2 regions of the Ferdinandcohnia salidurans genome follow, and region 1 is predicted to be linked to the other one. Evidence: riboswitches for the same ligand, from Rfam matches in the RefSeq annotation. Region 1 holds a riboswitch; the other holds the start of a gene.
What was found. A riboswitch is a leader RNA that binds a small molecule or an ion and turns the genes downstream of it on or off. The one in region 1 is predicted to bind thiamine pyrophosphate.
Positions count from the first base shown of each region.

Region 1 (7,582 bases):
GCAGTCTTCGAGTGACTTCCTGAACGTAGATATCAATCAGATTCATAATCTTCCTCTCCCTCTAATAATCTATATAGCTCTTTCGAATTTTGAATCCATTCCTTTTTTAATTGTAAAAAGATTTCAAGACCGAACTCACTTAAGACATAATACTTACGTGGTCTGCTTTCAGATGTATCCCAGCTGCTTGTCACCAACTCCTGTTTTTCCAGACGGCGAAGCAAAGGATATAACGTACTTTGGTCAATGGCGATACCTGAACCCTCTAATAATTGGACTAGGGAATATCCATATTGGGGGGTTCGTAATTGACTCAAAACAGCTAGTGTCAACGTTCCTCTTCTAAGTTCAGTCATTAATGAGTTAAATAAATCACTCATTCACCCACCTCATTTTTTAATACTATATGATGTACAGTATTTGATTTATACTATGTATCGTACACTATTGTGGTGACGAAAGCAATTCTTCTTTTTAAAATTAGGTGTATTCATTAAATCGCATTATTAGGGATAAAATAAATTTCAACAAGTGAAAAAGGAGTTTTTTAGATGGATGCTTCACAAGTGATACTAAGGATCGCTCTTGGTTTTGTGGTGTTGTTTGTACTTGCAAGAATAATGGGAAGAAAAGAAATCAGTCAAATGACGTTTTTTAATTTTGTTTCGGCGATTGCAATTGGTTCCATCGCAGCCAATTTTGTGCTTAGTTCAGATCTTAGTATATCTAATGGAATATTAGCGTTGATAGGGTGGAGTGTTTTTACAATTGCAATGGGTTTTATTGATATAAAGTTTAAAAAAGCAAGGAAAATAACAACAGGGGAACCAATCATTGTGATAAAAGAAGGAAAGGTAATGGAGAATTCCCTTCGTTCGACTCGATTAGATATGGATGCTCTTAATTCATTATTAAGACAAAAAGGGTACTTTTCAATTAAAGATGTTCATTATGCCATTTTTGAAACTAGTGGACAACTTTCGGTGATGCCCTACGAACATAAAATGCCTTTCACAAAAGAAGATGCTCATGTTCAGAGCAACCCCTCTGTGTACCCAATTTCTACCGAGGTTATATCAGACGGTACGATAAACAATGTGAATCTTACCAGACTAAATTTAGATACGAACTGGCTAAACCAACAATTAAAAAATGCAGGAGTGACGGATGTATCTGAAGTCTTCTACGCAGAACTACAGAAAGATGGGACTCTTTACATAGACAACAAAGACGACAATATGTTGCATTAAGAACCATAGGGACGGTTCCTGTGGTCCCTGATTTTCGAGGGAGCCACTAGAACCGTCCCCGTGGTTCTGTTATAATAGACTCAAATTGAATAAATGTAGGGGAGCTCACACTTGTGGGCTGAGAGTAAGCGAAATGTAGCTTTGACCCTTTACCTGATTTGGATAATGCCAACGTAGGGAATGTGTGTAAGTATGACGATTCATGCGGTATATCTATTTTCAGGTATACCGCATTTTTTATTTGAATGGAGGATAACCATGTTTGAGCAAATCTTAAAAAACGTTAGGCAACATACGCCGCTTGTCCATAATATTACAAACTATGTGACGGTTAATGATGTGGCAAATATCGTCCTTGCATGTGGAGGTTCACCCATTATGGCGGACGATCCGAAAGAAGTGGCGGATATTACAAGCATTTGCAATGCGCTTGTGATTAATATCGGTACTTTAAATGAGAGAACGATAGAATCTATGATTTTAGCAGGGAAAGCAGCAAACAAACTAGGGCATCCTGTAATTTTGGATCCAGTGGGAGCAGGTGCGTCTAGCTTACGAACCAATACTGTCTATCGACTTTTAAATGAGGTACAATTTGCTGTTATCAGAGGAAATTTATCGGAAATAAAAACAGTACATGCAGGTAGTGGGAATACAAAAGGTGTGGATGCAGCTGCAGAAGACGTCATCAACGAAGGTAATCTCGATGAAATGGTTCAGTTTGCAAAGCAGGTAAGTAAACAAACAGGTGCAGTCATTGCAATCACAGGTGCTATTGATATTGTTGCGAATACGGATGATGCTTTTGCGGTCAGAAACGGTCACCCAATGATGTCAAAAATCACAGGGACAGGCTGTATGCTTACTTCTGTTGTAGCTGCTTATGGTGGAGCGAATCCTGGTGACATTTTAAACAGTACAGCCGCAGCGGTGAGTGCGATGGGATATTGCGGTGAATTGGCCCATCAAAAAGTAGAAGAAACGAACTCAGGAACTTCATCATTCCGTATGTACTTGATTGATGCGATGAGTAAACTAGATTTTACACAATTACAAGGTGGTATGAACATTGAAAATCGATAAAAAATGTATGCAACTATATGCAGTAACAGACCGTGCCTGGACAGGCAGCCAAACCTTAGTTGAACAAGTGGAAACAGCATTAAAAGGTGGCATCACATTCCTTCAACTTAGAGAAAAAAATCTGGGGTATGATCATTTTTTACAAGAAGCTATTGAACTTAAAATGTTAACGGCTTTCTATGATGTTCCTTTTGTTATTAACGATAATGTTGAAATTGCGCAAGCTTGTGATGCAGATGGTGTGCATGTTGGGCAAGAGGATATGCCGGTTGAAAAGGTACGTGAAATGATTGGGCCAAATAAAATTCTCGGTGTGTCGGCTCAAAATGTAGAACAAGCGATTGCTGCTGAAAAAGCGGGTGCAGATTATCTTGGAATTGGTTCAGTATTTCCAACAGGTACAAAAAAAGACGCGAAACCGATGACATTCGAAACTGTTCAAGAAATTTGTAAGAGCGTTTCGATTCCCATTGTTGCAATTGGTGGGATTAATAAAACGAATATTTTAGAGTTGACTGGAAGTGGGGTAGACGGTGTTGCGGTAGTATCGGCAATCTTTGCACAGTCCGATATCCTTGCTGCAACAAAGGAATTACAAGAGCTTTCAGCTAAGATGTTAGGGAGTGAAGGATAATGAAAAAGGTATTGACGATTGCTGGCTCTGATTGTAGTGGGGGAGCGGGTATTCAGGCAGATATTAAAACAATTACTGCCCATAATATGTATGCAATGAGTGCCATTACGGCTCTTACTGCTCAAAATACAACTGGCGTATACGGAGTTCTTGATTCGACTCCTGAATTTGTGGGGCAACAGCTGGATTGCATCATGACTGATATTTTTCCTGATAGTGTAAAAGTTGGGATGGTGTCATCACCTGAAATCATCCATAAAATCGTGGAAAAATTAGAAGAATATAAGCCTTCAAATATAGTAGTCGATCCAGTCATGATATCAACAAGTGGAAGTAGACTTTTGAGTGAATCGGCAATGGACGCCTTGATTAGTCAATTAATTCCGCTAGCTACGATTATTACACCAAACATTCATGAGGCTGAGGCGCTTGGCGAGATGGAGATTACCTCGAAGGAAGACATGCAAGTGGCTGCCCAAAAATTGTCCGAAACCTATAAAGGTGCCATTTTAATTAAAGGTGGCCATCTTGAAGATACAGCGGATGATCTATTATATAGTAATGGCGAGTTTACATGGTTCCCAGGAGAACGTATTAGTAACCCGAACACACATGGCACAGGTTGTACGCTTTCATCAGCGATTGCTTGTAACTTAGCAAAAGGCCATGATATTAAAACAAGTATACAGGAAGCAAAACAATATATTACGGGAGCAATAGAAGCGGGACTTGATCTTGGAAAAGGTAGTGGACCGTTGAATCATTGTTATGCCATAAAGAACTGATTTTAGGAGCAGTGTCCGAAGCGGCTGTGTCAACTTCGGACAAGGCACCGTTGAACAAGCAAGCCAGTGTCTGAAGCCGAGGACAATACTAACATTTTATGTCCTCCACTTCGGAAATGATTGATTTTATTAAGTTTGCAACGCTTTGGTTCTTTGCTAATCTTGGACTTTGTCCAGACCAAAGCGACATGAAGTCCTTATTATTCTGTGAACTTGAGGCCTTCCGGATATCCTGGGTCAGTGAATTCTGAACAGGAAACTCAGGGAGGTCATTTTCGTGTTCCTTCATGTTTTCAATAAAGGGATTGACGAGTCCTCGTGCCCATTTACCAGAAAATGAACGGGTTACGACCGTTTCGTCATCAGAAGCATTTAGAATGGCATCTTTATGTACAGGATGTGCCCCACTTTCCATACAGGTCAAAAAAGCTGTCCCCATTTGAACCGCCTGTGCGCCTAAGCAAATAGAGGCCATTAAACCTCTGCTATCCATGATTCCACCAGCGGCAATAACAGGTATCTTAACACTGTCGGCCACCTGTGGTATAAGTGACATTAAGCCGATTAAGCCCTCGTGCCCGTTATTCATAAATCCTCCACGATGTCCGCCTGCTTCACTACCTTGAACAACAACTAGATCCATTCCTGATTCTTCGACTACAATGGCTTCTTTAACAGATGTTGCCGTTCCCATTAACACCATTTGATGTTGTTTTAATTCGGCAATCAGAGCTTTAGAAGGAAGGCCAAATGTAAAAGAACAAATCGGAACTTTTTCATCAATGATCACTTTGATTTGCTCATTGAATTTTTTTAATGCATCCGTAAATGAAGGGATTTCAACATGTTCTTTTGGTGGTACGTTCAATTTTTCACGAATCGGGTTGAGTAATTGATTTGCTGATTTCACTTCATTCTCTTTCGCATGAAATTGCGTTGGAACAAATAGATTAACGCCAAAAGAATGGGAGGATAGCTTTCTATTTTCCTTAATTTGTTCCTTTAGTTGCAAGGGCGTCATATAGCCGGCACCTATCATTCCTAAGCCTCCAGCATTTGAGACAGCCGCAACTAATTCTGAAGTTGTAATTCCACCAGCCATCGGAGCTTGGATAATCGGGTGTTCAATCTTTAACAGTTCAGTAACTTTATTTTTAAACAAAACGATGACCTCCTAAATGAAAAGAAAGTGGAGGAATTCCCCACTTTTATCCTATAGTTTTGTAGCTTTTAAAACAACGGCTTCCCCTTGGAAGGAGATGATCGTATTATTTTCTATTTGAATACGAAACTTCTGTTTGACCTTATCGGAAGAGTTTAGCATATAGTCGTTCAGTTCGGCCTTTTCGGTGTCTGACACATGCATGCGGTTACACCAGCTTTCAAAATCAAATGGCTTGTCAAAACGATAGAGTTCTTGGATTTCAAAACCTTCATCTTCTAGCATTTGAAGCCATTCTGACTTTTTCCAGGCACGGAAATGACTGTAGTCTCTTCTTTTTTCGACGGTATTATAAAATTCATCAAATTCCTTGTTTTCAGGAACAACATTATCATCTAACAAGAACTGCCCACCTGTTTTTAACACACGTGATACTTCGCTTACGAAACTTGTAATGTTAGGAAAATGGTGAGGAGCGATCCGGCAAGATACAATATCGAATGTTTCATCTGAAAATGGTAGTTTTTCAGCATCGCCTTCAACAAATTCAACGTTTTCATGGCCATTCCCTTTAATAAATTTCTCTGCAGCAGCTAACATTTCTGGTGTTAGATCCAATGCTGTAACCTTTCCTACAAGAGGAGCAAGGGCATTAGCAGTATGTCCGCCACCAGTAGCAACATCAAGGGCTAGCTCTGTTCCTGTGGCACCGGCCAATGCGACCAATGTTTGTAAATCTCCACCTTTTCGGTGACCTTCACTCGTTACATAAGAGGCAGCACTGCGCCCAAATTGTTTTTTTACATCTGATTTAATGTCCATTTTTTTCTCCTCCATTGCGATTGTTACTTTTATCATATAGTAATATTTGGTATAAGAAAATTATAAATATTTTATAAATTAATATAAGAAAAGGTTATGATAATGCAAAATAAGCATATTTTCCTCATTCGCTAATACATTAAAATGAATACTTCTTAGGGGGTCAACAATTGGCTGAAGGAAAAAAGGTTTTTGTTGGAAATTACAAAGGGGGAGTAGGCAAGACTACGAGTATTTATCAGATTGCACTTCACCTAGTAGAAGCAAAAAAGAAAGTGCTATTAATTGATTTAGACCCACAATGCTCACTGAGTGAAATTTGTCTTACTAGAATTGATCGAAACCTTGAACAGCTTAAGAACGATGAAAGCCTTAACTTTGTCTATGATTTGTGGTTGAAATTTAAACCGTTTCCTAATTTGAGGTATTCCATTGATACGACAAATTTAATCAAACAAACCCCTGAACAAATTCACTTCATTCCATCTAATCTATTTTATACAAATGGTGGCCTCGATCAACTTGCTTCACGATTAAGAGATGATTTTGAAGACCTTGTTGTGCTCCAGCAATTTTTCCAGACGGCTCAGCTTGAAAGTAAGTATGATTATATATTATTTGACTGTCCACCAAGTAACAATGTGATTACCCAAGGCGCATTTCTCCTATCAGATTATTATTTAATTCCGTCGATTATTCAAACAATGAGTATTCGCGGGGTAAGCCATTATATCAAAATAGTTGAAAGAATTTACAAGACCCATTGTGTAGACCATCAAAAAGCGATGGTAGCAAAGTTATTATTTGGGGAGAAACCTAAATTAATAGGGATATTTGAAACGCTGAAAAAGACAAATGTTAACAATGATCATGTGATAAATGATTTAAAAAGGGAATTAATAGAAGCAGATATTGATTCAATACTCTCAGAATTTGAAAAGGGAAATTACTTTTTCAAAACGGTAATTAAACATTATGAAGCAATCGCACGCGATACTGCAGAAGGAAAGAAACGTTCCGAATATGCAGCGTTGACAGATGAAATATTATATTGTATCGAACCAAATATCTTTAACAGTCTTGTATAAGTGGAGGAACGAAATAGATGACTACCATTACCTATCAAAAGGTTGCAGATCATTTGGGAAAATTAAAAACAATCTATGAAACACTTCAATTACCAAAAAAGGAAATAAAGGAAATTGAGAAAGTAATTGAGATTTTTCATCGTTTCGGTGATGTCACGCTTGAGGATGAAATCGTAAAAGCTAACACAGAAAAACGCTCTAGCAAGAAAATCAAGCCATCGTTTTCTGAAATGATTGACTCATTATTTCAAGAAAAGTACGGTGATTTGGTGGGAACAAAATTGAATTATACTGAGTTTCGGACACCGGTAGAGATTGTCGCATTTATTGATAATACCTCTAAAACGAAAGTTATGAAGGATACGACTGCATTAGATTTAAAGCTTCTATACTGTCTGCTTACCGAACAAAAACAAGAAGTGAAAGGAACAAAACAGGAAGTTTACGAGGCGATAAAACGCGATATTAGGGCAAAAAAAAGAGGAAAAGCTTTTTTAGAATTTGCATAAGATATCCCCACGTTTTCAGGCGTGGGGTTCATTTGTGGAAAGGACAGATGGAAATTGAAACGTGAATTCAGTTCCTTCGCCAACAGTACTTGATACTTTGATTGTACCTTTCATTGCTTTTACAATACTATAAACGACCATCATTCCAAGACCTGTTCCTTTTGGCCCTTTAGTAGAGTAATAAGGTTCACCAAGTCGCTCAATTTGTTCTTTAGTCATACCCATTCCTGTGTCACGTATGATAATGCT
Region 1 covers NZ_JBHUEK010000009.1:29,979-37,560, forward strand. The annotation lists gene ACFSFW_RS06840 (HAAS signaling domain-containing protein) at 1-46, opposite strand, end outside; gene ACFSFW_RS06845 (PadR family transcriptional regulator) at 33-380, opposite strand; gene ACFSFW_RS06850 (YetF domain-containing protein) at 552-1,250, shown strand; TPP riboswitch at 1,338-1,447, shown strand; gene thiM (hydroxyethylthiazole kinase) at 1,509-2,333, shown strand; gene thiE (thiamine phosphate synthase) at 2,320-2,967, shown strand; gene thiD (bifunctional hydroxymethylpyrimidine kinase/phosphomethylpyrimidine kinase) at 2,967-3,752, shown strand; gene ACFSFW_RS06870 (NAD(P)H-dependent flavin oxidoreductase) at 3,841-4,914, opposite strand; gene ACFSFW_RS06875 (class I SAM-dependent methyltransferase) at 4,966-5,736, opposite strand; gene ACFSFW_RS06880 (ParA family protein) at 5,907-6,824, shown strand; gene ACFSFW_RS06885 (hypothetical protein) at 6,842-7,333, shown strand; gene ACFSFW_RS06890 (ATP-binding protein) at 7,349-7,582, opposite strand, start outside.

Region 2 (7,582 bases), on a different contig from region 1:
ACGTTCAGGTTGTTGTTCTACAATCGTATTTAACATGCTGACCATTGGCGTTAATCCAACACCACCACTAATTAGAATAGCCGGAGTTTCTTTTGATTCAAGGACAAAGTCACCAGCTGGTGCACTTACAGTAATCACATCGCCCTCATTCATTTCTTGATGTAAGAAATTTGAAACAACACCATGTTCTTCACGTTTTACAGAGATACGGTAATAATCTTTTCCAGGTGCATCTGACAGACTATAATGGCGAATATGAGTATATTCATCACCTTCAGGCTGAACTTTAACAGTTAAGTATTGACCAGCTTGATAAAAGGCAATTTCTTTTCCATCTTCAGGCTTTAAGTAGAAAGAGGTAATCACTTCACTTTCTTTTACCTTACGATCAACAACAAAGTTTCTGAAACCTTCCCAGCCACCAGGTTGTTCCTTCGCTTCATTATACATTTCTTTTTCTACACCGATGAATGCGTCCGCAATTACACCATAAGCTTCAGCCCAAGCATTGATGATTTCATCCGTTGCCGCATCGCCTAATACTTCTTTAATTGCGCCAAGAAGATTTTCACCAACGATTGGGTAATGCTCTGGTTGAATTCCTAATGCACGGTGTTTTTGACCAATTTGTTTTACAACTGGAATAATCGCCGCTAGATTATCAATATTTGCAGCTGCTGCGTAAACTGCGTTTGCTAATGCAGTTTGTTGACGGCCTTGTCTTTGATTTGCATGGTTGAAAATATTTAATAATTCAGGGTTATTAGTGAACATACGCTTGTAAAAATGAGTAGTAATATCTTTTCCATATTTTTCTAGTACTGGAACTGTGCTTTTCACGATTTCAATTGTTTTTTGGCTAAGCATGATATAACGTCCTTTCCTAAACCAATATTTTAAATACATGTTTATAATATAATGACAGTGATAATAAAAGATACCCTTATAATACATCTTTTGAAAAGTTGTCACATTTACAGTAGAAATAGGACTTTCATGCTATACTTATAATGAACTCACCAATATAAGGGGTTTTTTATAATGAAGTTAACAAATTATACGGATTATTCACTTCGTGTTTTAATGTATCTGGCAATGAAAAAAGACGAAGAATTAACCACAATACAGGAAATTGCGGAAGCTTATAATATATCAAAAAATCATTTAATGAAGATCATTCATCATCTAGGAAAACTGGAATATATCAAAACAATTAGAGGGCGTAATGGAGGCTTTAAGCTTGCTAAGCATCCAAAGGAGATTAATATCGGGGAAGTCGTATCGAATACAGAAGACGACTTTAACATCGTTGAATGCTTTAAAGAGGGTGGAGGCTATTGCGCCATTTCACCATCTTGTAAACTAAAACGAGCCCTACACGAAGCATTACAGGCTTTCATAAATGTGCTATATGGATATACATTAGATGACCTTGTTACGAATAAGAATGATTTACTTGATTTGTTTCGCTTACAAAACCAAGAAGACGGAAATTAAAAAGGTGTCTTAACCACTTCGAACGATAAAACCTAAGTATTACTCTAATAGGAACCAATACTAGTCGTTTAACATACATTTAAGTAGACGAAGTAATTAGTAAAATAATGGTTTCAAAGGAGTAGAAGTGAGATGATAAGACATACGTCTGGTTATTACTGCCCTTATTGTCATGGATACTTAGAACCACGGAATATGTATGATGAGTATTATTTCCAACAATACGTACCACAGTATCCAGCACCTTACTATGGGTGGGATTGGAATCGAAATCCTGAAACTATCTTAGGTAAGGCCACTTGGACATGGGGAGGTACGCCAACAAAATGTGAAATTGGTTGGTCCTATGATAACAACATGACTGTTGCCGTAGGAGAAAATAGCCCCTTTAAATGTGGCCAACGTTTACGAATCCGAAATGTTTCGTTTGTCCCGAATCAAGATATCATCGTAACAGTTGTTGATGAAGTGAAGAAGTTCCCAGCGAATCGAATCAATCTTCACCGTAAAGCGTTTGAAGCACTGGGTGCAGCGCCTAGTGTCGGTGTGCTAAATGTAGAAATTACACCTATTGATTAAATGACAAAAGGAGAACAATGTCTAAATTGTCCTCCTTTTTTATTTTATAATTCTCTATTCAATAGGGACAACTGTTCACGATCAATTTCATCATCATGATCCTCAAGCAGATTTTCCGAATGCAAAGCATCATAAGCGGGGTTCGTGATATAAAGTACCTGATTCTTCAGATGTTCATCCTTCTTCATGAAATACCATCCTTTCCCATTTATTATGATACTAATATGGCTCTTTTAAGCTTACTTTACACATTGCACTCAACAAAAAAAGCCATCTAGCAGGTAGATGGCGGGATTCTCTTACTATAATTAAATTCTGTTATACTGGAGTCGCTAAAAGTTCATTAAGGTGTTTATCAATCTGCTCAAAATAGGCAGGACCATCTGCACCGAATAAGCCAAAATGACCACAATTGCTGTTAATTACACGAAGTTCACTGTTAGCTATCAATTTTTGTTCTGCTTCACAATCACGCGGTGGGAAGAACATGTCTTCATCAATTGGCATAACAAATGTTTTGGCTTGGATTCTTCCAAGTGCTACTTCAAGATTTCCATTTGTCATTCGACTTACATCACCTCGTTGCCATTTCCACGCCATTGTTAATAGGGCGTTTGGATCCATCGCTGCAAAAAGTGGCTGTAAAAAGCCGTTGACGAATTCATCGACAGAATTGACACCAAATTGACGCCATTTTTCCTGTTTGTAAAATTCTGTACTAAGTCCCATAACAGCCCATATTTTAGCATGCCTGTTTAATCCGTCGACCACTTCTGTACAAGACTTGTAGTTTCCATGGTTCCAGCCGGGATCTGAAGTAATCGCTTCGATTAGTGTATCCGTAAAGATGAAATCATGTGTCGTATTCTTGGCAGTACCAGCAATCGGAGCAGCACGTTTAACCATATCGGGATATCTAACTGCCCATTCGTATGTTTGTTGTGCTCCCATTGACCCGCCAACAACTAACTCAATTTCATTGATACCATATTTTTCAGTAAGGAATTGATGCTGAGCTCGTACATCATCAGCAATTCTTACATCTGGGAAATCTGACATACTTATTGGAGCAGGGCTGTTATGAGGTGAGCTTGAAAGACCATTTCCAATTTGGTTAATGATTACGATAAAGTATTTAGAAGGGTCCAATGCTCGTCCTTCGCCGATATATGGTTCATAGGCTTTATTTGTACCAGAAAACCAAGTAGGAATGACAATAGCATTATCTTTTGCTTCGTTAAGTTCTCCGAATGTAGCATAGGCGAGTTGACAGTTTGGAATGATGCCACCTTCCTCGAGTTTGAAATCTCCTAAATTAAATAGTTCATAGGGTCCATGGAATTCTTGTGTATAAAATGAATTTTCGATCAATATAGCAACCACCTTTCTTTTAATGAAATCTATTAATACAATATATAGGTGAAATCTGTTATTAAGAACTACTAGATGGACAAACCTTTAAATAAAATTTGTGAGGTGAAAAAAATTTTTTTCAAAAGGAAGCACATTTTCATAACCTCATCATATACTACTTATTGTGTGAGAAAAATGTTAGAAGGGAAGTACGGAAAATGAGCAACGAGATTAAAACACCAGTGACAAATGATTACAAGGATAGTGAAGGGTATAAAGTAATTGAAGTCAACCTCAACAATCCAACAGAAAACCTATTTGCAGTCGTAACTCCTATTAAAATGCAGTAACAGTAACGAATTCAAAAAACTGTCTTTTCGTACGTATTCTTACATAGAAAAGATAGTTTTTTTATTTTGTAATAAAAGGAGCTTCAAGTACAATTAGGATATCGAATCTTTTAAAGGAGCAATACAATGGACGATTTAAACCATCTCGTTACGATATTCGAAAAACATAGTAATCCCGAAAACGCAGTACCGATGCAAAAGTATATGAAAAACCATTTTCCATTCCTTGGGATAAAAACACCTTTAAGAAGACAATTAACACGTGATTTCTATAAAGAAACAGGTATTTTAAAACAGGATTTAAATCTTGAACTTGTCACACAGTTGTGGATGAAGGATGAACGGGAATACCAATATGCTGCACAGGATTACTTAGTTAAATCTATTAAAAGGATTGATAGTAGCCATTTACCTTTTATAGAGAATCTCATTATTACAAAATCCTGGTGGGATACTGTCGATGTTCTTTCTCCACATCTAGTTGGCAATATAGCTAAAGTAACACCTAGTATAATAGAAGAAAAAATTGAAGGTTGGGCTTTTGGGAAACACTTATGGCTTACACGTTCATCCATTCTTTTTCAGTTAAAATATAAGGAAGAAACAAATGAAACCATCCTCTACAAATACATAAAAGCCAACGCTAATAGTAAAGAATTTTTCATCCAAAAAGCAATTGGCTGGGCTTTGCGCGAGTACTCAAAGACAAACCCTAATTCAGTCCGTCACTTTATAAATGATACAACATTGCCAAAGCTAAGTGTTAGAGAAGGTAGTAAATATATTTAAGGCCAGGAATTTCCCGGCCTTTACTTAATCACTCCTAAAATGGTGTACTTACCAGATTTAAACTGGTATTTGATTTCATAAGTTTCACCTTTACTAAATTGAGCACAAAAATCCTCTACCTCTTTTTTATCTTCGCTATAAAACTGATACACGGAGTAAGGATCACTAACATTACAACTGTACTTTCCATCTCCATTTTTTTCGGATGATACTGATACTTCCTGAATAATTATTGAAGTTTCTTTCTCATAGGAGGGGCGAAGATTACCAGAACTCATGGTCACAACAATAATGAATAATCCTATTAAACTTATAATAAACGCCTTTTTCTTTTCCATTTTCACAAAAAACATAAAGATACCGCAACCAACCGCGCCGATTCCTACTGCAAATAGAGCTATCATTAAGTAAAATAACATCCCAGCACTCCTTTCTATAAATAGAATATTCAGACTGTTATCCATATTATACCATATAATGAATCTTAGAATCTTGAAACCATCAAATACCTTTACATTTTTGCAAGTACATACTATCCTTATAGAAAGAATATTCGTAAACTACTAGGGGTGCCCGACTGGGCTGAGAGAAAAGCGTGCGTTTTTTAACCCTTTGGACCTGATCCGGATTATACCGGCGGAGGAAAGTAGAGTGGAAAATGTCCATTTTCTCTTGATACCTTAAGCCAGGTCCATTTATGTGGAACTGGCTTTTTTGCGTTGTTCTTATTTACTATATGAGGAGGCTACTTGAATGAAACTACAAAATCAGGTTATTCTCGTTACCGGTGGTGCACGTGGATTAGGAAAGGAAATCGTAAAAGCTTTTGCTAATGAAGGGACAAAGGTGGTAATTAACTATTTTCAAAGTGAAGACAAAGCTCGTTCTCTACAAGAAGAAATTGGTAAAAATGCGATTGCCATTCAAGCTGATGTAAGGAATCGTGAACAAGTAAAGAGCCTATTTGTTAAAGCGAAAAATTATTTTGATCAACCTATAACAACCGTTGTAAATAATGCCTTAATCAATTTTCGTTTTGACCCAATCGCAAGAAAGAACGCAGAAAATATTTCTTGGGAGGATTTTCACGCACAACTCGAAGGAGCAATAAAAGGAGCATTACACACAACACAAGCAGCCCTTCCAGACATGAAGGAACTTGGTTTTGGACGTATTGTAACAATTGGTACGAATCTCTTTCAAAATCCTGTTGTTGCTTACCATGATTACAACACAAGCAAGGCAGCACTTTTAGGATTCACTCGGAACATGGCAAAAGACCTTGGTTCATATGGAATAAACGTAAACATGATTTCTGGAGGATTACTTCAAACAACTGATGCGAGTTCTGCAACATCTGAAGAAGTTTTCCAATTGATTAAGGAATCTACACCACTTCAAAAAGTAACAACACCAGAAGATGTAGCAAACGCAGTTCTTTTCTTTGCATCACCTTGGGGTAAAGGGGTAACAGGTCAAAACCTTATTGTTGACGGCGGTTTGGTAATGAATTAAATCAGTAATGGGGGATTCATCTTGAGTAAAACACTAAAAATGACGTTAACAGCAATGCTTGTCGCTATCGGAACAGTTACAAGTCATTTATTTGCCATACCAATAGGCTTCACAAAGGTATTTCCTATGCAGCACTTTATTAATGTCTTGTCAGCGGTTATCTTAGGTCCAGCATATGCCGTGCTTCAAGCTTTTTCTGTGTCCTTACTTCGAAACATGCTTGGAACTGGCTCTTTGTTTGCCTTTCCAGGGAGTATGATAGGGGCTTTTTTAGCAGCATTCCTATATTCCAAAACGGGGAAGGCTTCAATGGCAATGACAGGTGAAATAATTGGAACAGGGTTCTTAGGGGCAATAGCTTGTTACCCAATTGCCACACTTATTCTTGGACAGGATGCAGCCATTTTTGGTTTCATACCTTCGTTTATTTTCAGCTCAATTGTGGGATCTATTTTTGGATTTATCATTGTTGGAATCGTATTAAAAAATCCCGCCTTCAAAACATATCAAGAACGAAACTTCTAATACCTAAAAAAAGACTAAACTTGTATGTTTAGTCTTTTTTAGAACACTAATCCACCAATGATATATAACACAACAGCGATGATTCCCCCTATTGATGAAACCTTCAATTTATATTGTGCATACTCAACTAGATCTAAATCTAAAATTGATGCCGTAGTTATCGTTGTGTCACCAAGTGGGGAAGTCAAAGCTCCAAATGCACCGCTCGCAAAAACAGCTCCGACGGTTAGTGGGATGGAGGCACCAGTTGATAGGGCCAAAGCAATTCCAAGCGGCATAAATAACCCCCAAGTTCCCCAAGAGGAACCAATAAAGTACCCAACAACTGACCCGATTAGAAAAATCGTCGCAGGTGTTAAAAATCCTGGTAAAAATGACCCTAAAGTGGAACTAATAAATTCGGAAAATCCGAGTTCCTCAGCAGATAAAGTAAGAGCCCAAATAAGAATGAGAAGGGTAATCGCCTGCATCATTTGGTTTCCACCATCGTAAAAATGATACATAATTTCATGTAATTTCTGCTTTCGGATCACATAAAACACAAAAGTGAAAATGAGTGTGATAAATACAGCCAGCAGCATGACAAAAGTTGCATCGGCCATTGAAAAAGCTTCAAAGACCGTTTGAGCACCAAGTGATCTGCCGTTTTCCCATAGTAGATAGAGAGATAATCCTAAAAGTAAAAACACCGGTACAATTAAATGCCAAGGTTGCGCTTTTACAAGAGAAAGTTCTTTCTTAATTCCCATTCGGTGAAATTCATGATCATGTTCTTCCTCATCTGCGTGGTGTTGGGATTTATGGCTTTTTTTTGATGGCCAAAACGTTTGGATGATTCCAATAAGAAGCATCACAATCGCATAAAAATTAAACAAAATACTCAATAAAAATACTTGATAGGCTGACATCCCTAAATCAAGTCCTTTAATGCCACCTTCGACAAGTGAAACCATAAATCCAACAAATGCAGTTGC
Region 2 covers NZ_JBHUEK010000007.1:519,116-526,697, reverse strand. The annotation lists gene hmpA (NO-inducible flavohemoprotein) at 1-867, opposite strand, end outside; gene ACFSFW_RS05515 (RrF2 family transcriptional regulator) at 1,042-1,497, shown strand; gene ACFSFW_RS05510 (RlpA-like double-psi beta-barrel domain-containing protein) at 1,630-2,076, shown strand; gene ACFSFW_RS05505 (hypothetical protein) at 2,121-2,264, opposite strand; gene ACFSFW_RS05500 (alpha/beta fold hydrolase) at 2,395-3,447, opposite strand; gene ACFSFW_RS05495 (hypothetical protein) at 3,648-3,779, shown strand; gene ACFSFW_RS05490 (DNA alkylation repair protein) at 3,906-4,568, shown strand; gene ACFSFW_RS05485 (hypothetical protein) at 4,589-4,987, opposite strand; TPP riboswitch at 5,124-5,230, shown strand; gene ACFSFW_RS05480 (3-oxoacyl-ACP reductase) at 5,322-6,083, shown strand; gene thiW (energy coupling factor transporter S component ThiW) at 6,105-6,608, shown strand; gene ACFSFW_RS05470 (Na+/H+ antiporter NhaC family protein) at 6,647-7,582, opposite strand, start outside.
Region 2: linked by a shared signal. The riboswitch ahead of ACFSFW_RS05480 (3-oxoacyl-ACP reductase) and the one ahead of thiM (hydroxyethylthiazole kinase) in region 1 are both predicted to bind thiamine pyrophosphate.